Cycloclasticus pugetii PS-1: one gene and its partners. The protein of the gene in region 1 interacts with the protein of each later gene in a pairwise test. Links are inferred from orthologs where the notes say so. Each region holds a gene or a part of one and is shown on either strand. Other genes may lie near its edges. The genes, in order: dnaX, CYCPU_RS0102000, dnaE and dnaQ.

What was found.
Region 2: the proteins of dnaX (region 1) and CYCPU_RS0102000 interact in binary tests that used the Escherichia coli proteins (3 or more experiments, as listed by UniProt). The link is inferred for Cycloclasticus pugetii PS-1 from one-to-one orthologs.
Region 3: the proteins of dnaX (region 1) and dnaE interact in binary tests that used the Escherichia coli proteins (3 or more experiments, as listed by UniProt). The link is inferred for Cycloclasticus pugetii PS-1 from one-to-one orthologs.
Region 4: the proteins of dnaX (region 1) and dnaQ interact in binary tests that used the Escherichia coli proteins (3 or more experiments, as listed by UniProt). The link is inferred for Cycloclasticus pugetii PS-1 from one-to-one orthologs.

What each region holds. Positions count from the first base shown.
Region 1 is NZ_ARVU01000001.1:1,680,312-1,683,194, reverse strand. It holds dnaX (DNA polymerase III subunit gamma/tau), read left to right. Parts: upstream 1-513; coding sequence 514-2,253; downstream 2,254-2,883. Other genes in the region: recR (recombination mediator RecR), read left to right, coding at 2,605-2,883; CYCPU_RS0108130 (YbaB/EbfC family nucleoid-associated protein), read left to right, coding at 2,278-2,604; CYCPU_RS0108140 (response regulator transcription factor), read left to right, coding at 1-68. UniProt on the Escherichia coli protein: Part of the beta sliding clamp loading complex, which hydrolyzes ATP to load the beta clamp onto primed DNA to form the DNA replication pre-initiation complex.
Region 2 is NZ_ARVU01000001.1:400,137-408,038, reverse strand. Bases 267-3,001 are described here. They hold CYCPU_RS0102000 (DNA polymerase III subunit chi), read left to right. Parts: upstream 267-1,290; coding sequence 1,291-1,713; downstream 1,714-3,001. Other genes in these bases: CYCPU_RS0101995 (valine--tRNA ligase), read left to right, coding at 2,327-3,001; CYCPU_RS0102005 (leucyl aminopeptidase), read left to right, coding at 267-1,275. Also shown: more of CYCPU_RS0102005, read left to right, coding at 1-266; more of CYCPU_RS0101995, read left to right, coding at 3,002-5,092; CYCPU_RS0101990 (DUF2970 domain-containing protein), read right to left, coding at 5,133-5,339; CYCPU_RS0101985 (glycosyltransferase family 2 protein), read left to right, coding at 5,560-6,441; CYCPU_RS0101980 (glycosyltransferase family 4 protein), read left to right, coding at 6,458-7,531; CYCPU_RS0101975 (class I SAM-dependent methyltransferase), read right to left, coding at 7,548-7,902. UniProt on the Escherichia coli protein: Part of the beta sliding clamp loading complex, which hydrolyzes ATP to load the beta clamp onto primed DNA to form the DNA replication pre-initiation complex.
Region 3 is NZ_ARVU01000001.1:1,061,774-1,071,044, forward strand. Bases 2,931-7,034 are described here. They hold dnaE (DNA polymerase III subunit alpha), read left to right. Parts: upstream 2,931-3,330; coding sequence 3,331-6,834; downstream 6,835-7,034. Other genes in these bases: rnhB (ribonuclease HII), read left to right, coding at 2,931-3,334; accA (acetyl-CoA carboxylase carboxyl transferase subunit alpha), read left to right, coding at 6,877-7,034. In the rest of the region: lpxD (UDP-3-O-(3-hydroxymyristoyl)glucosamine N-acyltransferase), read left to right, coding at 1-336; 3-hydroxyacyl-ACP dehydratase FabZ, read left to right, coding at 336-785; lpxA (acyl-ACP--UDP-N-acetylglucosamine O-acyltransferase), read left to right, coding at 782-1,552; lpxB (lipid-A-disaccharide synthase), read left to right, coding at 1,593-2,771; more of rnhB, read left to right, coding at 2,768-2,930; more of accA, read left to right, coding at 7,035-7,836; tRNA lysidine(34) synthetase TilS, read left to right, coding at 7,897-9,225. UniProt on the Escherichia coli protein: DNA polymerase III is a complex, multichain enzyme responsible for most of the replicative synthesis in bacteria. This DNA polymerase also exhibits 3' to 5' exonuclease activity. The alpha chain is the DNA polymerase catalytic subunit.
Region 4 is NZ_ARVU01000001.1:971,525-979,691, reverse strand. The notes cover bases 1-3,000. They hold dnaQ (DNA polymerase III subunit epsilon), read right to left. Parts: upstream 1,858-3,000; coding sequence 1,144-1,857; downstream 1-1,143. Other genes in these bases: CYCPU_RS0104745 (class I SAM-dependent methyltransferase), read right to left, coding at 2,260-3,000; rnhA (ribonuclease HI), read right to left, coding at 1,854-2,291; gltX (glutamate--tRNA ligase), read right to left, coding at 1-911. Outside these bases: more of CYCPU_RS0104745, read right to left, coding at 3,001-3,045; CYCPU_RS0104740 (LysM peptidoglycan-binding domain-containing protein), read left to right, coding at 3,104-4,702; CYCPU_RS0104735 (ABC transporter ATP-binding protein), read right to left, coding at 4,713-6,707; phosphoserine phosphatase SerB, read right to left, coding at 6,713-7,540; CYCPU_RS0104725 (ABC transporter permease), read right to left, coding at 7,587-8,167. UniProt on the Escherichia coli protein: DNA polymerase III is a complex, multichain enzyme responsible for most of the replicative synthesis in bacteria. The epsilon subunit contain the editing function and is a proofreading 3'-5' exonuclease.

The DNA of each region.
Region 1 (2,883 bases):
CAAGGCGACTTAATATGCATCGGCGAACCTTGCAGCGTAAATTGGCAAAGCGGCCAGTTAGGCATTAGCGTGCTGTAGCTTAAATTTTGTAATAAGAGGGAGTTTGGCGAGTTCTTCATGCGCAATAATGCAGAATTGGGCCAAGGCATACTTCTACTCTACGGTAAATTAGCATTTAAGGGAAGTTCTTACTAAGCATATTTAGCATAAAGGGCTTCCTGGTTTAAAAATAATGAATAAACTTTATTCTCCCTTCTTGATTGATCGCACACAATGATGGACAATCCCCACCCTGATTGAAAGCAACGAACAATGGTGACTCATGTTGGTCCCCTCGCAATGTGAAGTCGTGAACTCCGCCAGGCCCGGAAGGGAGCAACGGTAGCGATGGAGTCATGTGCCGGGGTGCGGCTGGCATGGGTTACCGCCCATTTTTTAGAGGCTTCTTTAGTTTTAGCTTAAAGGGCTAAAAATTCGCACAATCCCATTGCCTTTGTTACCCTATAAAAACTTATGAGTTATAAAGTCTTTGCAAGAAAATGGCGCCCGTTAAATTTTGCTCAAGTGGTTGGGCAAGAGCATATCGTGCGTGCCTTGGTCAATGGCTTAGAAAATGACCGCTTGCATCATGCCTATCTCTTCACAGGGACACGCGGAGTAGGGAAAACAACAATTGCCCGCGTATTAGCTAAAGCATTAAATTGCCCTAATCTTACTAATGCAGAGCCTTGTGGTGAGTGTGAAACTTGCCTAGAAGTCGATCAAGGTTGTTACCCCGATTTAATTGAAGTTGATGCGGCGTCTAGAACAGGTGTCGATGACACGCGAGACCTGTTAGAAAACGTTCAATATATGCCGAGTCGCGGTAAATATAAAGTTTACCTGATCGATGAAGTGCACATGTTTTCCAAAAGTAGTTTTAACGCGCTGCTTAAAACATTAGAAGAGCCGCCCGCTCATGTTAAGTTTCTTTTAGCAACGACAGATCCACAAAAAATGCCAGTGACCGTTTTATCTCGTTGCTTGCAGTTTAACCTGAAGCGCTTATCGCCAGATCAAATTGAAGGTCAATTTAAGCTAATTCTTGAAAGCGAAGGCATTGCATATCAACAACAAGCAACTGAATTATTGGCACGTGCAGCTGATGGCAGTATGCGTGATGGTCTTAGTTTATTAGATCAGGCGATTGTTCACGGCAACGGTGAGCTGAATGAAGCTGATGTAATTGATATGCTGGGTAGCGTTGCACGCGAACCGGTACTAGATTTACTAAAGGCATTATTAACTCAGCAAGGATCAGAAGTGCTAGCTAGCATTCAAACACTGGATGAATTTGCCCCAGACTATGCAGAAGTGTTGCAGTCGTTATTGATTCACCTGCATCAAATAGCAGTCTGTCAAATAGTTGGAACTGACGCAGAAGATAAAGCGTTGGCCATGTTGGCCCAGCAGTTAAGCAAAGAAGATGTGCAGCTGTATTATCAAATAGCACTGATGGGCCAAAAAGACTTGCCGTTGGCACCTACACCAAAAGTTGGGTTTGAAATGGTGTTATTGAGGATGCTAGCCTTTGCACCGGTTGATGTTGCTAATAGGAGTGATAAACCCATCGCACAAGCTAGCCTTAAGCCAAAGCCACCAGTGGCGGCTCAAAAATTAACTGAAGTAGCAGCGGTGCCAAAAAAGGTCACAGTAGAGGACAGCAAAGAGACGGGCAAAGCTAAAAAAGCTCCTAAACTGATTATTCCTGAAAAAAAAACACCTGAAAATATAGCGCCAGTAACAAAGCGTCCGGTAGAACCGGTTCCTGTCGCTAAAAAAGCAGCCCCCACGGCTCTTATACAACCTGTTGAAACAGTAAAACCAGCTGCCAATGTAGATCTGCCTTGGCATGAGTTGGTGCCAACATTAGGCTTGGATCCCATGACACTTCAGTTAGCGAATAATGCAACATTGGTGAAACTGGACGAGCACGTCTGTGAGTTGATGTTAATGGGCGGGCATGTTTCTCTAAATAAAAAATCAGAGCTAAACTTAGAACAGGCATTGTCTGATTATTATGGGCGCAAGTTACAGCTTCAGCTCATCGAAGGGGCTAAAGACATTGTTACACCGAATAGTATTGCTAATGATAAAGTGGCTGAAAGGCAACGTCAGGCAGAGCAAGAAGTAAGAAACAACCCCGCAGTAAAGAAAATAATGGAGTTGTTTGACGCTACTATTATAGAGGGCTCAATTAAGCCAATAGATTAACCACGGTATAGTACGGAGAAAGAAATGAAGAACCAATTAGGCGACTTAATGCAACAAGCGCAAAAAATGCAAGAAAAGATGCAAGAGGCGCAACAAAAGCTGGCAGAACTTGAAGTGACGGGCGAGTCCGGAGCAGGTCTTGTTAAGGTCGTACTGACAGGAAAACACGAAGCCAAAAGGTTATCGATAGACCCAAGTTTGATTGCAGATAATGACCAGGAAATGCTCGAAGATCTAATTGTCTCAGCGATTAATGATGCGGTGCGTAAAGTTGAAAGTGAAAATAAAGAGAGTATGGCGGGGATGACCGCAGGCATTCCACTACCTCCTGGCTTCAAATTACCTTTTTAAATGCAATCTGAGCCCATTCTTCAAGACCTTATTCAGGCCTTGCGCTGTTTACCGGGTGTCGGTCAAAAGTCGGCCCAACGAATGGCGTTTCATCTACTAGAACGTGACCGTCAGGGCGCCTTTAAATTGGCGCAAAGCCTTGCAGAAGCGGTGGATAAAATTGGACACTGTTCGGTTTGTCAAACGTTGTCGTCTGCTGATATTTGCGGATTATGTTCAGATGATCGCCGTGATCAACAGTTATTATGTATTGTGGAAACACCTGCTGATGTGATGGCG
Region 2 (7,902 bases), 1.3 Mb from region 1 along the record:
CGTGTGCTTCTTGTCGGTTTTGGCGAGCAAGGCAACACCTCAGCGGAAGATTACACAAAGGCCATCAGCGAAAGCATCAACTCGCTTAAAAACTTACCGATTAAGGCTGTTTGCTCTACATTATTAGCTGTTGAAGTTAGCGGTAAAGATATCAACTGGAAAGTTCGTCAGTTAGTATTGAAGTCTCGTGAAGCACTTTACCAATACACCGATACGCTCACAACCTCCGCGCCCGATGCCAACATATTAGAAAAATGCCAACTATGGCATACCGATGATTACACTGCAAAAATGATCAACAGTGCTGCAGACACCGCCTCGAGTATCGCTAATGGCATTGACAGCGCAAAAAAATTAGCCAATTTACCCGGTAATATTTGCACCCCAAGCTACTTAGCTGAGACAGCAAAAGAACTTGGCAAACAACACGCATCGCTTAAAATAACCATTTTAGATGAAGCCAAAATGGAAGCACTAGGAATGGGCTCATTATTATCTGTTTCTAGGGGTTCTCGCCAACCGGCGAAGCTCATTACTATGGAACATAAAGGTGGCCCAAGTTCTCAAAAACCCATCGTTCTGGTTGGTAAGGGCCTCACTTTTGATGCCGGTGGAATTTCCATAAAACCCTCATCCGGTATGGATGAAATGAAATACGATATGTGCGGTGGTGCAAGTGTCTTCGGCGTGATTCAAATGTGCGCCGAATTAAATTTACCCATCAATGTAGTTGGCGTTGTTCCATCATCAGAAAACCTGCCCGATGGTGATGCCAACAAACCTGGTGATATCGTTACCAGCATGGCCGGTCTAACCATTGAAATTTTAAACACTGATGCAGAAGGACGTTTAATTTTATGTGACGCACTCACCTACTCTGCTAAATTTAAACCTGAAGTAGTCATTGATATTGCTACCTTAACTGGCGCTTGTGTAGTCGCGTTAGGAAAACATGCCACCGGCTTACTAGGCAATAACGATAAATTGGCTAACGAATTGCTAGACGCTGGCATTAAAGCCAATGACAAAGCATGGCAATTACCACTGTGGGATGAATACAAACCCCAGCTAAAAAGTAACTTCGCCGATCTCGCTAATATTGGTGGCCCTGCTGGTGGCACTATTACCGCAGCCTGCTTCTTGTCACACTTTACCGAAGATTATAAATGGGCTCATTTAGACATTGCCGGCACTGCCTGGAAATCGGGTACGGATAAAGGCGCAACTGGTCGCCCTGTTCACATGCTAAGCCAATTTATATTGGATCGCTGTTAAACAAGCCATTACAAAATGACCAGAATCGACTTTTATGTACTGCCAGATGACACCCCTGATGCACAGCACCTTTTTGCCTGTCGGCTAGCTCAAAAAGCTAGCAAACAGGGTCATCGCGTGTATATTCATACCGATTCAGAACAACAATCCAAGACAGTGGATGACTTGCTTTGGTCCTTCTCGCCCACCAGTTTTGTACCACATACTATGGACCCAACAAAGTGCGCCAACCACCCAGTGTACATTAACCACACTGGTGACCCGTTAGATATTCACGACGTGCTAATTAACCTTACTGAGAAAACACCCGATTGTTTTGCTCGGTTTGAACGATTTGCTGAGCTTGTTAATCAAAATGAATCAATTAAACAAGCAGGACGGGAGCGGTTTAAGTTTTATAAGAGCAGAGGGTATCGACTGCAGACGCATAAAATTTGATTCTTATTATCGCTGTCGCTAGAGTGTTCATTTCTAGTTAAAGTTTCGCCCTAAAGGCCGAGTTACTCTTTTGTCAGTAACAACAAAAGAATAACCAGAAAAATGCCACCCAAATGCTTTCACCCTGAAGGGTTCCTTCAAAACCAATCACTAAAATAGCTACTGTGGAACTCGCCTACAAAACAGGCTCAAACAGCCACATTAGAACGCTCTATTTTAATGCTTAGTTTTTCAGTGAGAGCAAAAGGGGATATTAAAATCAAGACCGGTTCAGATATGGCTCTAGATTTACCGTCCCTTTATCTCGCAAGTAAATTAGCTGTTTTCGGATAAGTAAGCAGGTTCTCTGAGCGTAGCGAGTTTACCTGCGAGCCCGAAAACTGTTAATTTACTGATATTAGGGCACCCTTTTCTTTGGTTCGTTACTTTTGGGTGAACAAAAGAAATGAACGTCCTCGCGACAGCGAAAAACTATAAACATTACGTATTAAGGAAAACTAACAAACCTTCTTCTTGTAAAATATCATTAAGCTAAAAACTTGCTTACCAACAACCCCACCCTCTCCAACAAAGTTATAATACCGCCTTTAAAAATCAACACCGAACACACACGATGGATAAGACATACGCCCCGCATGACATAGAATCTCGCTGGTATCGCCAATGGGAAGAACAAGGTTACTTCGAACCCAAAGGAGGCGATAGCGCCTATTGCATTATGATACCGCCGCCCAATGTTACCGGTAGCTTACACATGGGGCATGCTTTCCAAGACACGATCATGGATTCACTAACGCGTTACCATCGTATGCAAGGACACAACACCCTATGGCAAGCCGGTAGTGATCATGCCGGTATTGCGACCCAAATGGTGGTTGAACGCCAATTAAACGCAGAAGGTAAAACTCGCCACGACTTAGGCCGCGAAGAATTTGTTGAGCGCATTTGGGATTGGAAAGAATTATCTGGCAACACCATCACTAAGCAATTACGCCGCATGGGCACCTCCCTAGATTGGTCGCGCGAGCGTTTCACCATGGACGAAGGGCTGTCTAAAGCGGTTAACGAAGTGTTTGTAAAACTACATGAAGAAGGGCTCATTTATCGCGGTAAACGCCTGGTTAACTGGGACCCTAAATTACACACTGCGGTATCCGACCTTGAAGTTATTTCGCAAGAAGAACAAGGCCATATGTGGCATATGCGCTATCCATTAGCCGATGGTAGCGGTGAACTTGTGGTTGCAACGACCCGCCCAGAAACCATGCTAGGCGATGTTTGTGTCGCCGTTCACCCATCTGACGAACGCTACCAACACCTTATTGGCAAAATGATCGCGTTGCCTTTATGTAAACGTGAAATCCCAGTTATTGCCGATGATTATGTAGACCCAGAATTTGGCACTGGCTGTGTAAAAATAACCCCTGCTCACGATTTTAACGATTATGAGGTGGGTCAACGCCACAATATGCCGTTAATCAACATCTTCACCGTTGACGCCAGCATCAATGATGAGATGCCAGAAAAATACCGTGGCTTGGATCGCGTGGCAGCACGTAAACAAATCGTACAAGATTTGGATGATTTAGGCTTATTAGCTAAAATTGATGACCATAAACTCATGGTGCCTCGTGGCGATCGGTCAGGGGTGATCATTGAACCTTTGTTAACAGACCAATGGTTTGTTAAGGCCAAACCGCTGGCAAAACCTGCTATTGAAGCGGTTAAAAGCGGCAAAATTAAATTTGTACCTGAAAACTGGGATAAAACCTATTACAACTGGATGAACGATATTCAGGACTGGTGCATTTCTCGTCAAATTTGGTGGGGCCATAGAATTCCCGCTTGGTACGATGAGAGTGGCAACATATATGTTGGCCGCAATGAAGCCGAAGTCCGTGAAAAAAACAACCTAGCCGATAGCCTTGTATTATCACAAGATGAAGATGTATTAGACACTTGGTTCTCATCCGCATTATGGCCATTCTCTACCCTTGGCTGGCCCGATAAAACACCTGAGCTTGATACTTTTTACCCCACCAGTGTACTCGTTACCGGTTTCGACATCATCTTCTTCTGGGTCGCCAGAATGATTATGATGGGCTTGAAGTTTATGGACGATGTGCCATTTAAAGAAATATACATTCACGGCTTAGTGCGCGATGCGGAAGGGCAAAAAATGTCCAAATCCAAAGGTAACGTACTGGACCCGATTGATTTAATCGACGGCATTACGCTAGATGACTTACTTGAAAAGCGTACAAAAGGCCTTATGCAACCAAAAATGGCTGCTAAAATCGAGAAAGATACCCGTAAGCACTTCCCCGATGGCATCCCTTCTTTTGGCACCGATGCACTACGTTTTACCTTTGCCTCACTGGCCTCGACTGGGCGCGACATTCGATTCGATTTAAACCGAATTGAAGGCAACCGTAATTTCTGCAACAAATTGTGGAATGCTACTCGCTACGTGCTAATGAATACCGAAGGCGAAGACACGGGTTTAACCAACGAACCTTGTATTTACAGCTTGCCAGATCAATGGATCAAATCTCGTTTACAAAAAACCGAAGCCAACGTTATTGCCTCTATCGAAAAATACCGCTTCGACTTAGCCGCGCAATCGCTGTATGAGTTCCTTTGGAATGAATACTGTGATTGGTACTTAGAGTTATCAAAACCAATTTTGCTTGATGACAATAGTTCAGCCGAACAAAAACGGGGAACTCGCCAAACCTTAATTCGTGTGCTAGAAACTGTGCTGCGCTTACTACACCCGCTGATGCCATTTATTACCGAAGAAATTTGGCAGCAAATAGCACCACTGGCAGGCAAAACGGGCGATACCATTATGCTACAGGCCTACCCAAAGCCCGATGACAGTAAAATATCTGCCGCTGCTGAAAGTGATATGCAATGGGTAATGGATTTCGTTATGGGCATTCGTCAAATTCGCGGCGAAATGAATATCCCCCCTAGTAAGCCATTACCGGTACTGTTAAACCACTGTTCAGAACAAGACCAACAGCGTCTTACAGATAATCGTTTATTATTGGAAAAACTAGCACGTATAGAATCCATCACCACATTAAACGCAGCAGATGAAGCACCACAATCTGCTATTGCTCTAGTCGGTGATATGCAAGTGCTAATACCAATGGCTGGGCTAATTGATAAAAATGCCGAGCTAGAACGCTTAAATAAAGAAATTGAAAAGCTTGAAAAAGAGGCATCACGCATCAGCGGTAAATTATCAAACGCTTCTTTTATCGACAAAGCACCCGCTGCCGTTATAGAAAAAGAAAGAGCAAAACAGCTCGATATTACCTCAAAACTTAGCAATTTAAACGATCAAAAAGAGAAGATCGCCACCCTATAACTGTCTTATTAACTAGCTAGGCCGGTCATTCTTCATCGGTTTAGCTAGGCAATACCATTTTAACAACGCCTAACACAGCAAAAATAAACAACAAGGCCAAGATAAACCCAGTCACAATAAACACCTTAGGGTTTCCATATTGAAAATCTCGCCTTCTTCGTGACTCTTTAGAAACCCCCAAAAATGACAACATTGTACTGCCTACCATTTGCCAAAAAGAAGGTGCTAATCCATCATCTTGCTTCATTTAATACTCCTAAGGTCAAATAAATTAAACACATTTTAACACCCCCTAATACCTTATTGCTAAAGTCCTTACGATTAAAGAAACCAGAATAGGGGCATTAAATTAGCGTCAAATAGAACTCTTGCTAAGCAAGCATAAATCTTCTGCCTATTTAGACAAAGCACGTCCTAATAAAAAATATGAGACAATTAAACTTATAATTAATTTTAACGGTTTAAACATGGTAAAAAACACACCTACTCTCAGCATTGTAATGCCCTGTTTAAATGAGGCAGAAAACCTTGAAGCCTTGCTACCCCAATTAAAATCAGCACAACCAACGGCTGAAATTTTAGTTATTGATGATGGCTCAACAGATGCCTCTAAAGCCATCTGCGAACAACATGGCGTAAAAGTTATCTCCCACCCCCACCCGTTAGGTAACGGGGCAGCCATTAAAACGGGCGCACGAAATGCCTCCGGAGACATTATTGTTTTTATGGATGCTGATGGACAACATAACCCAGACGATATCCAACGGTTATTATCTAAATTGGCCGAAGGTTATGACATGGTTATTGGTGCTCGGCAATCAGGCTCTCATGCATCAACCAAAAGGCTGTTAGGTAACGCCGTCTTTAATAAACTGGCTTCTTTTATGACCGGCCATAAAATAGAAGACCTCACGTCGGGCTTTAGAGCGGTTCGAGCAAACCATTTCAGAAAGTTTTTATACCTTTTACCTAATGGCTTCTCATACCCCACCACCTCGACCATGGCATTCTTCCGTTCAGCCTTACCGGTCGCCTATATTCCTATTAAAGCAGGAAAGCGTGAAGGCAAAAGCAAAATAAAGCTACTAAAAGATGGCTTACGCTTCTTTATTATTATCTTAAAAATTGGCGCACTTTTCTCACCCATGCGTTTATTTTTACCCACTAGTGCTTTTTGTTTCCTATGCGGGGTCATCAATCATATTGACAGCTATCTATCTTCAGGCACATTCAGCAATGGCAGTTTATTTTTGTACGTCGCTTCCGTATTTATTTTTTTAATGGGAATATTGTCTGAGCAAATATCATCGTTACATTATAGAAACTCTGAAAAAGAAGGCCATCGGTAACTTTTCTCTGAACACAATGAACCTTCTATTTATATCTAGGGCTCACCCACCAACCATAGGTGGCATTGAGAATCAAAACGAAGCCTTAGCTCGCCACCTCTCTAACTTGATAACATGCCGAACGATTATTAATCGGTTTGGCAAAAAGGCACTCCCTTTCTTTATACCGTGGGCCATCATTACCGGTTTAATTAAAATAAGAAAAGCAGATCAAGTTTTACTCGGAGATGGTGTTGCAGCTATTGTGGGCTGGTTCATTAAGTTGTTTTCTAATAAGCCCGTCAGTTGCATTTTACATGGGCTAGATATTACTTGGGATAACCCTGTTTATCAAAAAATTTGGATCTGCTTTTTTTTCAGGAAAATTGATTTCTTTATCGCTGTCAGCCATTCCACAAAAGATATCGCTATAAGTGCGGGTATTCCAGCCGAAAAAATTTCAGTCATCCCTAATGGTGTAGAAAAGTCTGCCATCATTCCGCTATCAAAAAGAAAACTACAACAGCGCCTACAAATAAATTTAGACAATAAATTTACATTACTTTCATTAGGCCGCTTAGTAGAAAGAAAAGGCGCTCACTGGTTTATAAAGAACGTCATGGTTCACTTGCCAAAAGACATCATTTACCTCATTGCTGGTGATGGGCCTAATAAAGATAAGATCAGCTCCTTAATAAAAAAATTACACTTAGACAACAATGTCTATTTATTGGGAGAAGTCGATAATCAATTAAAAGAAACCCTATTCACCCACAGCGATTTATTTATACAAGCAAACATCCCAATAAAAAACGATGTTGAAGGCTTTGGCATCACTCAATTAGAGGCCGGCCTTTGCGGCTTACCGTCCATATCATCCAATTTGGAAGGTATTCAAGACGCAATACAAGAAAACAAAAATGGCTGGTTAGTTGAGCCCTTAAACGCAGATGCATTTAGAAGCCTTATTTTAGAAAAAAAAGCGTTACTAAAAAAAGACCAACAAATAATTAGTAATCGTGTCGCCAAACACTGCCTTGAGAATTTTGAGTGGTCACGAATTGCTATGCGTTACAAAGAAAACCTTATTAATACAAACCCTTCTCGTTAAGCAGCTTAATTCTACTCTAAAACTTTTTAATAGATGCTAAGTGAAAAACTTGGTACTGCCATTTTAAAGGCCATACACATAAGGCTAATGCTTGAAAAAGGCGAGGCAACATGGACCTCCAACCATTTAACAAAATCCAAGAAAACGAAACCACATGTAAATCTTTCCAACGATGATTAACAACAATTCCCGCTGAAATAAACAAATCATTCCATTCATCAAGCGTCCTAACCTCCTCTTTAGCATCTACTTGATACGTACCACTATACAACCTCAATTTACGGGTTAGAAAGTCTTTATTCGGAACTAAAATGACAAACTTTGCCGTTGGTTTCGCAACACGAACCATCTCTTTTAAAGATTCAACTGGG
Region 3 (9,271 bases), 620 kb from region 1 along the record:
AAAATTGATAACCAAGTACAGATAGCACATAACGTTGTGATTGGTGACCATACAGCTATAGCCGCTTGTACTGGTATAGCCGGTAGTACGAAAATTGGAAAATATTGCACATTTGCTGGTGGTGTTGGCCTAGTAGGGCATATATCGATAACAGATGGTGTGCATGTAACCGGCATGACAATGGTTACGCATTCAATTAATGAAGCCGGTGTTTATTCATCAGGTACACCGTTTCAAAAAAATACAGATTGGCTTAAGAATGCAGTTCGCTTTAAGCAACTTGATAAATTAACCAAAAAAATCAATTATTTAATAAAGTTAAAAAAGGAAAATTAATGTCGCTTGATGATGTAAGAAAAGTAATGGAATTCTTGCCACACCGTTATCCTTTTTTAATGATTGATAGAGTTGTTGAGTATGAGGCCGGCGAAAGGTTGTTAGCCGTTAAGAATGTCACTTACAACGAACCCCAGTTTACCGGTCATTTCCCACATAACCCGATTATGCCAGGCGTATTGGTTATTGAAGCATTGGCACAAGCAACGGGTCTGTTGTCGATGAAAACATTAACAGATCGTGGTGAAGACTTTGGCGAATACTACTTGGTAGGTATCGATAAAGCGCGTTTTAAACGGTCTGTTGTACCCGGCGACCAATTAATGATAGAAGCGGTTTTCAAAAAGAATAAACGAAATATTTGGTCCTTTTCAGCGTCCGCAACAGTCGATGGAGAATTGGTTGTGTCTGCTGAGATTATGTGTGCCTCAAAGGAGTCGACTAAATGATTCACCAAACGGCTATTATCGACCCAACAGCGTCTATAGGTGAGAATGTAAAAATTGGTCCTTATACGGTTATCGGAGCGAATGTTTCGATAGGCACTGGAACGGTTGTTTCTTCTCACGTTACGATTAATGGAACAACAACAATAGGCAAAAACAATCGAATTTATCAGTTTTCGTCTATTGGTGAAGACCCTCAAGATAAGAAGTATGCTGGTGAAGAGTCATTCTTAGAAATTGGTGATAATAACGAAATCCGCGAATTCACAACAATTCACAGAGGCACAACACAGGATAAAAATATTACGAAAATTGGTAGTAATAATTTATTCATGGCCTATACACATGTTGCTCATGACTGTGTGATTGCCGACGATGTTATTCTTGCTAATGCTGCTTCATTAGGTGGTCATGTACATATTGGCAATAATGCTATCTTGGGCGGTTTCTCCATCGTCCATCAGTTTTGTCATTTGGGTGATCATTGTTTTTCAGCTATGGGTAGCGCGATTACAAAAGATGTGCCGCCTTTTGTAATGGTTGGTGGTCGACCTACCAAACCTCATGGGATCAATACGGTTGGATTAGATAGGCGTGGCTTTTCAGCGGACACTATTTTGCAGGTTAAACGAGCCTATAAATTGCTTTATAAATCAGGCTTAAAGTTAGCTGATGCTAAAGCAGAATTAGTCAATGTTGTAAAAGATCACCCCGAGTTAACCATCATGTTGGATTTTTTAGAGAATTCTAGCCGCAGTATTTTACGATAGTTAGACAGGTAAGCTTCATAAGGATTACCGTGCGTTTACTATGATGCCCACAATTATTGATAAACCTATAAAAGTTATGCTGGTTGCCGGTGAGCACTCTGGTGATATTTTGGGTGCTGGTCTAATAAAACGATTGAAAGAAAGGTACCCTAATGCAACGTTTTCCGGTATTGGTGGACCAAGAATGTTAGCTGAAGGTTTTCAATCGTATTATCCGATGTCTAAATTATCTGTTTTTGGCTTATTTGAAGTGATAAAACATTTACCGGAATTACTGGGGATTAGAAAGCACTTAAAAAAAATCATAATCAGTGAGAACCCAGATGTTTTTATTGGGATAGATGCGCCCGATTTTAATCTAAAACTAGAACGCGAGCTCTATAAAAAAGGAATTAAAACAGTTCATTATGTCAGCCCAACCGTTTGGGCATGGCGGCCAAAACGAATTAAGAAACTAATTGGTTCGTTAAATGCCTTGTTATGTATTTTTCCTTTTGAAGAAACTTATTTTAAAGATACTGCTGTCCCAGCTTATTTTATAGGGCACCCATTAGCCGATAAGCATCAACATCCTATCAATACACAGGCGGCTAGACAGTCTTTAGGATTACACAGTGAACAACCGGTATTAACAATAATGCCCGGTAGCAGGCTTGGTGAGCTTGAACGACATAGTTTTTTATTTTTACAGACCGCCTATAATTGCTCAAATAATATTTCTGGACTCAAAATTTTAGTACCAATGCCAGATCAAGTGGTTGCAGATAAATTTGAAGAATATTATAGAGCGTCGGGGTTGACGCTCGATTTAGAGATAAAAGTAAGGGCGACTACGGAAATGATTGCAGCTGCCAATATGGTGTTAGTGGCTTCTGGTACAGCAACGCTTGAGGTGATGTTGTTTAAAAAACCGATGGTGGTTGCCTACAAATTATCAGCACTAACTGCATGGGTCATTAAAACATTCGATTTACTAAAAGCACCCTTCGTATCGATGCCAAACTTAATAGCAGGCAAAGAATTGGTTAAAGAATATTTACAAGATGACATTAAAGTCGCTACGTTAACTGAAGAATTGGTTAGTTTTTACCAAGATAAAGATAAGACTCAAACTATAGTGAATGAATTTAATAAAATGAAAATAAAATTGACACGTCAGGCTGATATTCAAGCTGCAAACATTGTGTCAGGCGTTATTAATGGTGATGTTTCATTTTGAACAAGGTGGTTGTTGGCTTAGATGAGGTAGGTAGAGGCTGTATTGCAGGGCCTGTTGTTGCAGCGGCTGTCATTCTGGATGATGAAAAACCAATTGATGGCCTGATGGATTCAAAAAAGTTGACAAAAAAGAGACGAGAGGTGCTTGCACAACAGATCATCGAGTCTGCTAAAGCATGGTCAATTGGTCGAGCAGAGGTGGCTGAAATTGATGAAATTAATATTTTACAGGCAAGTTTATTAGCCATGAAACGGGCATTTGATGGCTTGGATATTAAGGCAGGTTATGCCAAAGTTGATGGGACATTCTATCCAGATATTGATCTGCCGGGTGAATGTATCAAAGGCGGTGATAACCTTGTGGCTGAAATCTCCGCGGCTTCGATTATCGCAAAAGTGTATAGAGATGAGCAGATGGCCCTGCTTGATGTGTTATATCCCGGTTATGGCCTATCAAAACATGCCGGTTACCCGACCCCTGATCATAAAATGAAACTTGCCCAGCAGGGTGTTATTTCGATTTACCGACAATCATTTTCCCCAGTGAGAAAATTATTACCATGAGTGAGGCCATCAAGTTTATCCACCTTAGGAACCATACCGAATATTCATTGGTAGATGGCATTATTCGTGTAAAACCATTGGTCAAACGTGTAGCTGAACTAGCTATGCCAGCTATCGGGGTGACCGATCAGTCTAATTTATTTGCCACGGTAAAGTTTTATCGTGCTGCCTTAGCTGCTGGCATCAAACCTATTATTGGGGCGGATGTACAGATAAGAGATTCGGTGGGGCAAAAAAAGCCATATATCATCACCTTACTGGCCCAAAACCAACAAGGTTATTTAGCACTGTGTGAATTAATTTCTGAGGCGTATCTTAATGGTCAAGATAAAGGTGTTGCCTATCTAACCAGTAAAAAAATACTGGAGAAAAATGAAGGTTTAATTGCCTTATCTGGCTGTTTGGACGGGTTGTTCTCAACATCGCTTCAGTCAAATGATACAGAGCAAGCAGATACTATGTTATCTACTTGGTTGCAGGTTTTTAAGGATCGTTTTTACATAGAGCTTCAACGTATTGGTCGATCAGGTGAAGAGGGGTTAAATAACCAGTTATTAGCCTTAGCTAGTAAGCATCATGCACCTATAGTGGCTACTAATAGTGCATGCTTTTTAAAACCAGAGGAGTTTGATGCGCATGAGGCGCGAGTCTGCATTAATCAAGGGCGTGTATTATCTGATACTAGGCGGGTCAAAACGCATACCGAACAGCAGTATTTAAAAAGTCAGGAAGACATGTTGGCGCTTTTTTCTGATTTACCTGAAGCGCTTGAAAATACAGTAGAGATTGCAAAACGTTGCAATGTTGAACTTAGTTTAGGGGAGAACTTTTTACCTGACTTTCCCGTTCCAGAAGGTATGACCATAGATGAATATTTCGCAGATTTATCACAAAAAGGGTTAGAGAAACGAATTCAAGAAACTTCTCATCGAATTAAGTTTGATGATGAAAAAAGGGCCCAGTATCAAGCCAGATTAAAGCGCGAATTAGACGTTATTTGTCAGATGGGCTTTCCTGGTTATTTTTTAATTGTTGCTGATTTTATTCAATGGGCAAAAGATAATGGCGTACCCGTTGGCCCGGGTCGTGGTTCTGGTGCTGGTTCTATTATTGCGTATGCATTAAGAATTACTGACCTAGACCCGCTAGAGTTTGATTTACTGTTTGAGCGATTTTTAAATCCTGAACGTGTGTCAATGCCTGACTTTGATGTGGATTTTTGTATGGATGGGCGTGATCGGGTGATCGATTATGTCGGTGAGAAATACGGACGAGATAAAGTGTCGCAAATTATTACCTACGGGAGTATGGCTGCGAAAGCTGTTATACGTGATGTGGGGCGTGTATTAGGCCATCCTTATGGTTTTGTAGATCGTTTAGCAAAAGCAATCCCCTTTGAAATTGGTATGACCTTAACAAAGGCACTTGATGAAAGCCCTGATCTATTGAACGCATATAAAGAATCAGACGAGGTTCGTGAGCTAATAGACTTAGCTCTAATGCTTGAAGGGGTGGCAAGAAACGCGGGTAAACATGCGGGTGGTGTTGTCATCGCTCCGAGTAAGTTAACTGATTTTTCACCCTTATATTGCGAGGAAGGTGGTGCAAACCTGGTGACGCAGTTTGATAAAGACGATATCGAAGCTGTTGGTTTAGTTAAGTTCGACTTTTTGGGGTTACGAACATTAACAATTATTGACTGGGCCTTACAAAATATAAATCAACGCTTAGCCGCAAAGGGCGAAAAGGCCGTTAATATTGACCTGTTACCTCGCGATGATGAATTAACGTACGAGTTATTAAAAAATTACGCAACAACAGCTGTTTTTCAGCTTGAGTCTAGGGGCATGAAAGACTTGATTCGTCGTCTGCGCCCTGACACCTTTGAAGATATTATTGCTCTAGTGGCTCTCTTTAGACCAGGGCCATTGCAGTCTGGCATGGTGGATGATTACATTAATGTTAAGCATGGTCGCAAAAAAGCAGAATATCCGCACCCAACCTTGATACCAATTTTAGAGCCAACTAATGGGGTTATTTTATATCAAGAACAAGTGATGCAAATTGCTCAGGATTTAGCTGGCTATAGTCTTGGCTCAGCTGACTTGCTGCGTCGAGCGATGGGCAAGAAAAAGCCCGAAGAAATGGCCAAGCAGCGTGAGATGTTTACCACAGGAGCGGTTGCTAATAATGTCGAAGAAAGTGTAGCGACCTATATTTTTGACTTAATGGAAAAATTTGCAGGCTACGGGTTCAATAAATCTCACTCCGCTGCGTATGCATTAATTGCCTACCAAACCGCTTGGTTAAAAGCGCACTACCCATCAGAATTTATGGCCGCAGTGTTGTCTTCAGATATGGACAATACCGATAAAGTTGTTTTGTTCATCGATGAATGTCGTGATATGGGGCTCAATATTCTTCCGCCTGATGTTAATAGCTCTTACTATCGATTTACGACAAATGAAGAAGGCGACATTATCTATGGCTTAGGGGCGCTTAAAGGTGTCGGTGAAGGAGCTATTGAATCAATTATTCAACAAAGAGAACTTAACGGCCCTTATTCTAGTCATGAAGACCTTGCCAATCGTATAGATTTAAGAAAGGCAAATCGTCGTGTGCAAGAAGCTCTTATCAGAGCGGGTGCATTAGATTGTTTTGACACAAACCGTGCACAGCTGATGCAGCAATTAACGAATGTACTTCAAGTGGCTGAGCAGCAGGGGAAAAGTGCGATGGCTGGGCAAAATGATTTGTTCGGCGTAAGCCTTGTTGAAACAACTCAAAAATCTAATGCTGTTCGTGTAAAAGCTTGGAGCGAGCATGAGCGCCTTAAACATGAAAAGACAATACTTGGACTGTATTTAACCGGGCACCCATTTGATACAGTTCGAGATGAAATGAGCAATATTGTTTCAGGAAAATTGGCAGCCTTACATGATATGGAGTTAAGCTCCCCGGGGGGAGGCCAGTATCGGCGTGCAAAAGGAAAACCGATTACCGTCTCTGGTTTGGTGTTAAATATCCGTACACGTCCAACAAAAAGTGGTGCTAAAATTGCCACCATTATTTTAGATGATGGAAGCGCTCGCATGGAGGCTGTGGCCTATAGTGAGGTTTTTGAGACCTATAGCGAACAATTACAGGTCGAGCAAATTGTTGTTATTGAAGGCAGTATCTCTTTTGATGACTTTGCCGGGCAAAATAGAATTAGCATTGAGTCAGTGATGACAGTTGAGCAAGCACGTAAACGGTTCATAAAAGATGTATTGATAGAGTTAGACGCTGATGTTCTAAAACAAGACAATAAAATTAATCAATTACATACTGTTTTAAGTAAATACCGTGGTGGTGATTGCCCGGTTAAAATAAAATTGATGCTACCCGGTGCTTCATCCGCGCTTTTATTGCCGGATGAATGGAATATTAAACCTGAAGATGCATTGTTGACAGATTTACATAATGCATTGCCAGAACAACAAGGCTTTATTCGATATTGAATTTTGCTGGCTGAATTCATCGACTCAAGATAAAATAAGCTTATGAACTTAGATTACTTAGATTTTGAACAACCGATTGTTGAACTTGAAGAAAAGCTTGAAGAGCTTCGTCGAGTTGGATCGGATAATGAAATTGATATCCAAAAAGAGATCGATAGGCTGCAAGAAAAAAGCCTGTCTTTAACGGAGTCGACGTTTGCAAAATTATCTGATTGGCAAATATCAAAACTCTCGCGTCATCCTAAACGCCCATACTCTTTAGATTATATTGATGGTGTTGTTGATAACTTCATCGAATTACACGGTGATCGCCATTATGCTGATGATGCGGCTATTGTTGGTGGATTGGCAAAACTAGATGGGATGCCTGTTATGGTGATTGGGCACCAGAAAGGACGAGATACAAAGGAAAAACTTAAACGTAATTTCGGTATGCCAAGACCTGAAGGCTACCGGAAAGCGCTACGTTTAATGCATATGGCAGAACGTTTTAATTTACCAATTATTACGTTTATTGATACACCCGGTGCCTACCCCGGCGTTGGTGCTGAAGAACGTGGGCAAAGTGAAGCGATTGCAAGAAATCTTTTTGAAATGTCTAAACTTAAAACACCTGTTATCAGTATTGTAATTGGCGAAGGTGGTTCTGGCGGTGCGTTAGCATTGGGCGTATGTGATAAGTTGTTTTTATTAAAATATAGTACGTACTCGGTAATATCTCCCGAAGGCTGTGCATCGATACTATGGAAAAGCTCAGAAAAGGCATCTCAAGCTGCTGAAGCGATGGCAATCACCTCAACGAAGTTATTAGCAAATGGCTTGATCGATGGTGTGATTGAAGAGCCGTTAGGGGGTGCGCATAAAGATTTAGCGTTAATGAAAAAAAGAATCAAAGAGGTTTTACTCAAAGAGGTCGCTGAGCTCAATAGTAAACCCATAGAAACTCTTTTAGCTGAGCGTTACGATCGTTTAATGAGTTATGGAAAATTCACAGAATCCTAATTCTATTTAGCTTCTTTATCACCTTAAACAACGCTAAACTTTATCAATTAAGGTGCTACATTGGATGACCTTGTTAACACTGTTAAGCAGCACCTCGATTCAATAGAGGGTGTTACAAAGGTCGTTGTTGCTTATAGTGGTGGTGTGGACTCACATGTTTTGCTGCATGCCTGTTCAATATTAAGGCAGCAGTTAAAATCACTATTTTTTTCGGCTGTGTATATTGATCATGGTTTACACGATGATTCTGTGCATTGGTCTGAGCATTGTAAAAAAATAACGGCTGAGCTTGGTTTTCCTTTTCATTCTATACAGGTGAATGCGCAGGACAAGCACGGTGATGGCCCAGAACAAGCGGCGAGAGTGGCAAGGTATGCTGCATTATCAACGTTTATAGATAAACACAGTGTTTTATTAACCGCCCAGCATGAGGATGATCAAGCTGAAACGCTAATGCTTCAATTACTTAGAGGTGCGGGTGTGGATGGTTTGGCTAGCATGCCCTCGTTTAATCAATTTAATGCAGGTTTTATTTCAAGACCCTTATTAAGGGTGAGCAAACAACACATTTTGCACTATGCAAAAAACAAAGGTTTGAAATGGGTTGAGGACTCAAGCAACTATGATGTGTCCTATGACCGCAATTTTCTACGCCAAGAAGTCATCCCTTTAATACAAAGCCGATGGCCTGCTTTTTCAAAAACCACTGCACGATCTGCTTCCCACTGTGCCGAAGCGTCTAAAGTCCTTGCTGAACTAAGTAAGGAGCTGTTGAGTGATTCGGTAGGACATGAGTTAAGTATACAGTTACTTGCAGGCAATAAAGAAGAAACACAGCGTTTAATGATTCGGGAGTGGCTTAAAACACAGGGTGTACGTCTACCGTCTAAGAAAATCTTGCAACAAATACAGTCGATGCTAAAAATTGATAGTAATAAACCAACGCTGATTGCTTGGGCAGATCATCAAGTAAGACTGTTTGATAACCGTCTTTTTTACACACCAAAAACTGAACAGTTAATATTGCATAAAGTTAAATGGTGTGGAGAAGTCTTAACCTTGCCTAATTTGCTAGGGATACTCACAAGAACGACGGCTGTTGGAGAAGGGATAGATAAGGCATTATGGGACTCATCAACTACCTCGGTTTGTTATAGGCTAGGTGGTGAACGGATTAAATTAGCAAAAAGATCTGGCAGCAAGGCATTAAAAAAACTTCTTAATGAGGAAAAGATTTTTCCGTGGGTTAGAGATTCAATACCGTTGATTTATTTGGATGATCATTTAGTAGCAGTGGCTAATTTATGGTTGGATGAAAGGTTTTTAGCTAAAGAGGGCGAGCAAGGTTATGTTGTTGAATGGGATCATCCTGACTGGCGAATTAAATAAGCGTTAAGTTTTACTTAATTATATCTTGCGAGTGCTTTCTTATTAT
Region 4 (8,167 bases), 700 kb from region 1 along the record:
CAAAGTAGTTTCTCTGTATTGAATGTTGAGGCGGTTCTATTGACATCTTTAATATCAAATAGCTCAATCATTTCAGCTTGTGTAAACAACTCTTTGTCACCATGAGACCAGCCTAAACGAACCAAATAATTCAATAAGGCCTCGGGTAGAAAACCGTCATCGCGATATTGCATAACACTAACCGCACCATGTCGTTTGGATAATCGTGCGCCATCGTCGCCAAGAATCATCGGCACATGTGCAAATCGAGGTTCCTGAGCACCAAGTGCTTTCATAATGTTGATTTGTCGAGGTGTATTGTTGATATGATCATCGCCGCGTATCACATGCGTCATATTCATATCTAAGTCATCCACCACAACGGTTAAGTTATACGTTGGTGTGCCATCTGATCGGGCAATAACCAGGTCATCTAACTCGTCATTAGCAATGGATATTTCGCCGCGTACCAAATCATCAAAAACAACCATACCCGTTTCTGGGTTTTTAAAGCGTACCACTGGCGACACGCCTTCAACAGCTTCTGTACGGTGTCGGCACTTCCCGTTATAACGTGGTTTTTGTTTATTAGCACGCTGCTGCTCACGCATTGCTTCTACTTCTTCAGCAGAACAATAACAATGATAAGCATCACCTTGTTCTAATAGCTGTTCAATAATTTCTTGATAACGGGAAAATCGCTCTGTTTGAAAAAAAGGCCCTTCATCATGGGATAGTCCAAGCCACTTCATACCATCAAAAATAGCTTGCACAGATTCGTCTGTAGACCGTTCACGGTCGGTGTCTTCTATTCTTAATACAAACTGCCCTTTTGTTTTTTTAGCATATAACCATGAAAATAAGGCTGTTCTTGCACCACCAACATGTAGGTAACCTGTGGGGCTAGGAGCAAATCGTGTACGGACTGTCATTTAAAATCACCAGATAAAATAAAAGCGATATTTTATACTCAACGAGGGTAAGTTTCATGGAAGTCAGCAAAAAACTGTTACTAAATGAAGCCATCACAAAATAATAACTTTCGTTAAGGCTTTAGCAGCCCCGTAATGGCTCGTTACATCGCATTAAGTCATTTGCTCATGATCGACAAAATAGTCTCTATTTAAAACCAATGACTTTTCTTAATATTTACACGCCTTATACCTACTGAGCAGTTTGGTTAATTTTATCCCAAACACATTGGCCACCGGACGCCTTATTAATCATTTCCATTCGCTCAGCGTGCTTTTCTAACTCGTCACTGCTCGCCTTAATAACTGGTAAAAGCTGGCGATTCTTATCTAACATTTTAGGCTCAAATACAGTATCCGTTTGATGCTCATCAGCAAACAGGGAGTTTTGCCCACCGGTCATCATCAAATACACATCGGCTAGAATCTCAGCATCTAACAAAGCGCCATGCAACGTTCGTTGGCTATTGTCTATCTCAAAGCGCTTGCAAAGCGCATCTAAGCTATTGCGTTGGCCAGGAAACATCTTTCTAGCCATATGCAGAGAGTCTGTCACCTCACACCACGATGCCATATCTGTATGATCCGAACCCATCAAACTGTATTCATGATTAATAAAGCCAACGTCAAATGCCGCGTTGTGAATAATCACTTCGGCTCCTTTTAGATACTCGAAAAGTTCTTCTGCAATATTCTCATATAACGGTTTATCCGCTAAAAACTCAGCTGTTAAACCATGCACCTCAACAGCCCCTTCATCAATATCTCGCTGCGGATTCAAGTAATAATGGAAATTGTTCCCTGTTAAACGTCTATTAACCAACTCAACGCATCCTACCTCGATAATACGGTGCCCCTGTTTTGGCTCAAGCCCAGTGGTTTCAGTATCTAAAATAATTTGTCTCATAATGAATCTATACCCATATTTGCCAGCTCATCGGCCCTATCATTACCTACATTACCACTATGCCCTTTAACCCAAACCCATTTAATAGTGTGCGGTTGAGCCAATGCATCTAATTGTTGCCAAAGATCCACATTTTTAACGGGCTTTCTACTCGCCGTTTTCCAGTTTCTTTTTTTCCAGTTGGGTAACCACTCATTAATGCCACTTAAAACATATTTAGAGTCACTATTGATGGTTAATTCCGCTGGTTCTTTTAATAGTTTCAACGCTTCAATTACCGCGGTTAGCTCCATACGGTTATTGGTCGTTTCTAGCTCTCCCCCGTAAATTTCTTTTTTAGTCCCGTTGTACTGCAAACTGGCGCCCCAACCGCCTATTCCTGGGTTTCCTCGGCATGCGCCGTCAGTGTATATTTGTACGCTCTTTTTTAACATGTATTACCTTTGTCGCTGGTTCAGTTAGAGGTGAAATAAATCGTTTTTTTAAATCTTTTAAATGAAAAATAGGCGTGCCACCTGAAACACGCTTAACACCCATTACAAAATATGCGGCTGGCAAAAAGGGCAAACAGGCCAGTACCTTTTCAATAAGTTTTTGTCGTGTCGTCGTCGCTTCTTTTTTATGCAATGGAAACAAACAGCAACCTTTGCTTTTTTCAATCTCGAAATTCAACAACCTTAACCAATCGACCACCCGATAACGACTAATAAAATGACCGTTCCAAGGTGTTTTTTTCATCACTTTTGGTAAAAATCGAGGTAAATGCCAAAAAGACCACGGATTAAACCCCATCAATAAGATAATGCCTTCAGGCCTTAATACTCGATCTACTTCGCGCAAAACTTGGTGAGGGTTTTCTTCAAACTCTAATGTATGAGGCATAATAACAACATCTACACTATGCGTTTCTATCGGTAAACTATCGGCCTCCCCGACGATGCATGGGTAGTTTGTCGTCTTGTTTAACTCATGGTCCAAAATAGTGTAATGAGCAAAACGCATTGCTTCATGAAGCTCGTCTTCCCAACCGATAAAATCAAGCTGTAATACTTCTGGGTGAAACCCCTCTTTGAGTTTTTCACTTAATAAAACAGATTCCGTTTGCCGAAAAATTTGCCCAATAGGCGACTCAAACCAATGACGAAGTTCGCTAGTGCTGCCTATAAATGAGTTTTTTCTGTCTACCATTAATTAAACAACCTATAATTAGAATATTAAACTAACCCGTCACAACTAGCCCAATTCAATGCGATATTTAATCACAAATAAAACGATCAGTTTTCTTTTATTTGCCAGCTTTACTATACTTATTTCTTGTACCCCGATACAGCTTAAACCGACGCCAACAGCTGAACTAAACCCTTCTACTGAAGCACAATCGCTAGCCAGTTCAAGCACTATAAAGGCTGTTCAAAAAACGCCTTCATCTAACGTCAATTTGTCGAAAAATCTCTGGTCTCGTTTGTTCTCATTGTATCAATTCCCGACCATTGAAAACGACCGCATCCAAGCTGAGATTGACTGGTACAGCAAACACCCTGACTATTTAATACGCGTTCAACAAAATGCAAAACCGTATCTTTTCCATATCGTTAATGAAATAGAAAAACGCGGACTTCCCGGTGAACTTGCCCTCTTACCCATTGTTGAAAGTGCTTATAAACCCTTTGCTTATTCGCATGGCAGAGCTGCTGGTTTATGGCAGTTCATCCCCTCTACTGGTGTCGCATACGGCTTAAAACAAACTTGGTGGTATGATGGGCGACGTGATGTGTACGCTTCTACAAATGCTGCTTTAACTTACCTTACAAAACTATCTAAACGATTTGATGATGATTGGTTTCTTGCCTTAGCTGGCTATAATGCAGGCGGCGGTTCTGTGTCGTCAGCAATGAGAAAGAACAGGCGACTCGGTCACCCAACTGATTTTTGGGCACTTAGCCTTCGCAAAGAAACGCGACATTACGTCCCCAAATTAATTGCCATTGCAAGTATTCTTGCAAATGCCGACAAGTACAATGTAACACTCATCGATATCCCTAATGAGCCATTTTTTGAAAAAGTAAACATTACAAAACAACTTGACCTTGCTCGCGCCGCTGAGCTTGCCGAAATTAGCATTGAAGACTTATACATTCTTAACCCTTCATTTAACCAATGGGCAACCAGCCCTGAAGGGCCCCATTACCTACTACTTCCCGTGTCTAAATCTGCCGATTTTAAAACTAAATTGGCTGCTTTACCCGACTCACAACGCTTAAAGTGGGTTCGCCATAAAGTTAAAAACGGCGAAACTTTGGGACAAATTGCTAGACGTTACCGCACGACGGTTACACAAATAAAACAAGCTAACCCTATTAAAAACAACCTGATCAGAGCTGGCAAGCATCTACTTATACCTACGGCTAATTACAATAATCGTTTATACGCTAGTAGTGCGGATATGCGTAAAAGTGACATTATTAACACCACGCGCCAGGGGCAAAAAGTAGAGTATTACGTTCAGTCAGGCGATTCATTCTGGAGTATTGCTAAACAATACGGAGTGGGCGTTCGCAGCTTAGCTAAATGGAATGCAATGGCCCCCAGAGATACCTTAAAAATTGGTCAAAAGCTGGTTATTTGGAGTCAGCACCCAACACATCCAAGCCCGCGCACACAACTTGCCTCTCAACGTAAAAACCAGACTATTCGCTATACCGTAAAAAGCGGTGACTCTTTGTACCTTATTTCTAGGAAGTTCAACGTTAGCATTATAGATTTGAAACGTTGGAACACCTTAAATAAAAAATACCTGAAGCCAGGACAAAAACTAAAAATTATTGTTGATGTCACCAGGACATAACAAGCTACGTTTACCGATACAACAAACAGGCTACTTTATGGCTTTCACTCAATAACACATCAGTCGGTTTGATTTGGCTACAATCAGCCATCGCTTGATCACAACGTGTATGGAAATGGCAGCCAGTTGGCGGATTAGCGGGTGATGGCATATTATCTGGCAGTTTAATGACCTTTTTCCCCAAATCTTTATCCCAGCTAGGAACTGCTTCAATCAATGCCTTTGTATAAGGGTGAGCCGGGCGATTAAGTACCTCTTCAACCTTGCCATATTCAACAATTCGCCCTAAATACATAACGGCAACCTTATCAGCTAAATAAGCCACCACTGACAGATCATGAGTAATAAATAAATAACTAAGCCCTTTCTCATGTTGCAGTTGTTTCAACAAATTTAAAACTTGCGCTTGCACAGAAACATCTAATGCACTGGTTGGTTCATCACAAACAATTACTGACGGATTAACCGCCAAAGCACGGGCAATACAAAGACGTTGACGCTGCCCACCTGAAAACTCGTGAGGATAACGTAATCTAACCTCTGTTGTTAAGCCAACTTTAAGCAGTAAGCTGTTGCACTCACGCACAACATCGGCATCACTTAAATTAGGTTTTAACGCCCTAATTCCTTCCTCCAAAATATCACCAACCAGCATTCTTGGGTTCATCGATGAGAATGGATCTTGGAAAATAATTTGCAGCTGCTGGCGGTATGCTTGAAAAGCTTTTTCTGAGAGCTTTGCGATATTCTGCCCCTTATATACAACATCACCCGATGTAATAGGCAACAATCGTAACAGTGCTTTTCCTAACGTGGTTTTGCCACAACCGGACTCCCCAACTAACGCAGTTGTACTGCCTGCTGTTAAGTCCAAACTAACCTCATCTACCGCCTTAACCTGCCCAACCGTGCGCTTTAGCAAGCCTTTCTTGATCGGAAAATGAACTTTTAATTGATTAACCGTTAACGATGAATGGTTTACCGCATCTTCATTTGAAGGAGCCAATGTAGTCCCTAGTTTCTCAACCAGTTCAAGCTCGCCTACCCTTATACACCTTACTTGATGTGTATTAGATACCTCGGTCCACTCAACCATAGTCGAATCTACACAAGACGACTGTTTAAAATCACAACGATCTGCAAACCGGCAGCCAACAAATGGCTGCGATAGCTTAGGAACTGTGCCTGGCAGGGTTACCAACGACTCCTTGCGCTTTTCCATTTTAGGAACAGCATCAAATAAACGCTGACTATAAGGATGTACTGGCTTTTTAAAAAAGTCATCTCGCGATGCCATTTCAACTAACTGCCCTGCATACATCACCGCAACTTTGTCAGCCATATCAGACACAATGCCCAAGTCATGCGTGATAATCCATAACGACATGCCCATTTCTCGCTGCAATTCTTTAAGCAACTGTAGAATTTGCGTTTGGATAGTTACATCTAGCGCTGTTGTCGGCTCATCGGCAATCAATAAATCAGGCTCATTTGCTAACGCAATGGCAATCATCACTCGCTGTCTCATTCCTCCGGATAATTGATGGGGGTAATCAGCATAACGTTCATCTGCATCCGGTATACCGACTTGTTTAATCAATCCTATGACACGTTTTCTCACATCCTCAGCGGCTTGTTTCTTATGTACTAAAACTGCTTCTGCAATCTGCTCCCCAATACTTAGCACTGGGTTCAACGATGTCATTGGATCTTGAAATATCATCGATATACGCGCTCCACGTACCTGACGCATATCTTTTTCTGCCATCCGTAATAGATCGACGCCCCGATATAGTACCTTTCCTGCTGTTATTTGCGCGTTATTAGACAACAGCCTCATTACTGATAAAGCAGTCACTGACTTGCCACAACCCGACTCACCAACCAGTGCAAAGGTCTCCCCTTCAGCAATGTCAAAACTTACACCATCAACCGCTTTAACCGTTTCAGACGGTTGATTAAATTGAGTCATCAGTCCGTCAACGGACAGTATCGGTGCGCGCATCTTAATTAAGCTTTCAGTAGATCAACCACAGCATCTAAACCACGATGGTTTAATTGAATATCCGTTTGAGCCTGAACGGTTGGTTTTGCATGATAAGCCACGCTTAAACCAGCACAATTCATCATCAACAAGTCATTGGCGCCATCACCCATTGCTATCACTTGATGCTGCGCTAACCCCAATTCCTTAGACAACGCTAATAACAAATCTGCTTTTGATTGTGCGCCAACAATATCACCCTCCACTGCACCGGTTAGGCAACCATCAGCAACTTCCAAGGTATTAGCTAGTGTGTAATCTAGGTTTAATCTGTTTTTTAATTTTTCAGTAAAAAAAGTAAAACCACCTGACACTAGGGCCAACTTTATCTTTGACTGCTTTAAATAATCATTAAGTTTCTCTGCACCCGGGTTTAGCTTTAACCGTTCATCATAGACACGCTGCAACTCCCCGACAGGTAACCCTTTCAATAACGCAACTCGTTGAGTCAACGACTCTTCAAAATTTAACTCACCACGCATCGCAGCTTCTGTAATACTCGACACCTTTGGCTTGATACCTAACATATCAGCAATTTCATCAATACATTCAATAGAAATTAATGTTGAGTCCATATCAGTGACTATTAAGCGTACTTGCTGTCCATCGAAATGATCTGGTAACCGACTTACATCGCAGTTTAATGCCTGGCGTACTGCTGAAAGCTCAACAAACTGTGGACTCGTTAAGCTATAAAACCCATCGTTAGGTTCAGCTTTTGTATCAAAAACCTTACTGATATAAGAAAGGTCTTGATCAGAAAAAAGAGCATCATGGAAAATATATTTATTCATTATTCAATACGTTACAAATTTAATTTAAGTTAATCTACGCTTTCAATTATATTGATCTTGGGTCAAAAGCATCCCGTACGACATCCGCAAATAAATTAGCCGCTAACACCAAGGTAAACATAAAAATAAACGCCGCGGTTAAAGACCACCAAACAATCGGCTCACGCGCCATTTCTAACCGCGATGTATTAATCATATTGCCCCAGCTGTAGGTTGATGGATCAACACCTATATTTATATAAGACAGAACCGCTTCGGCCAGCACTAATCCACTAAAATCGAGCACAATGGTAATCATCACTATATGCATGACATTAGGCAGCACATGCCGCTTCAACAATTGAAACTTCCCAACACCTAATGCTCGAGCAGCAACAACATAGTCCATTTCGCGAATTTTCAAGGTTTCCGCACGTAATAGTCGACAAAGCCCTGTCCAACTCGTAATACCTAAAATCATACACAGCAGCAAGAGCCGCATATCCGCTCTGTCTTCAACTGTGGTAAATAATTCAGGGTTATTTGCCATATAAACCTGCGCCATTAAGATAGCTGCAGCTATCAGTAACACACTAGGAATGGAGCTTAGGGTGGTATAGAGGTATTGAATAACATCGTCTATCCAAC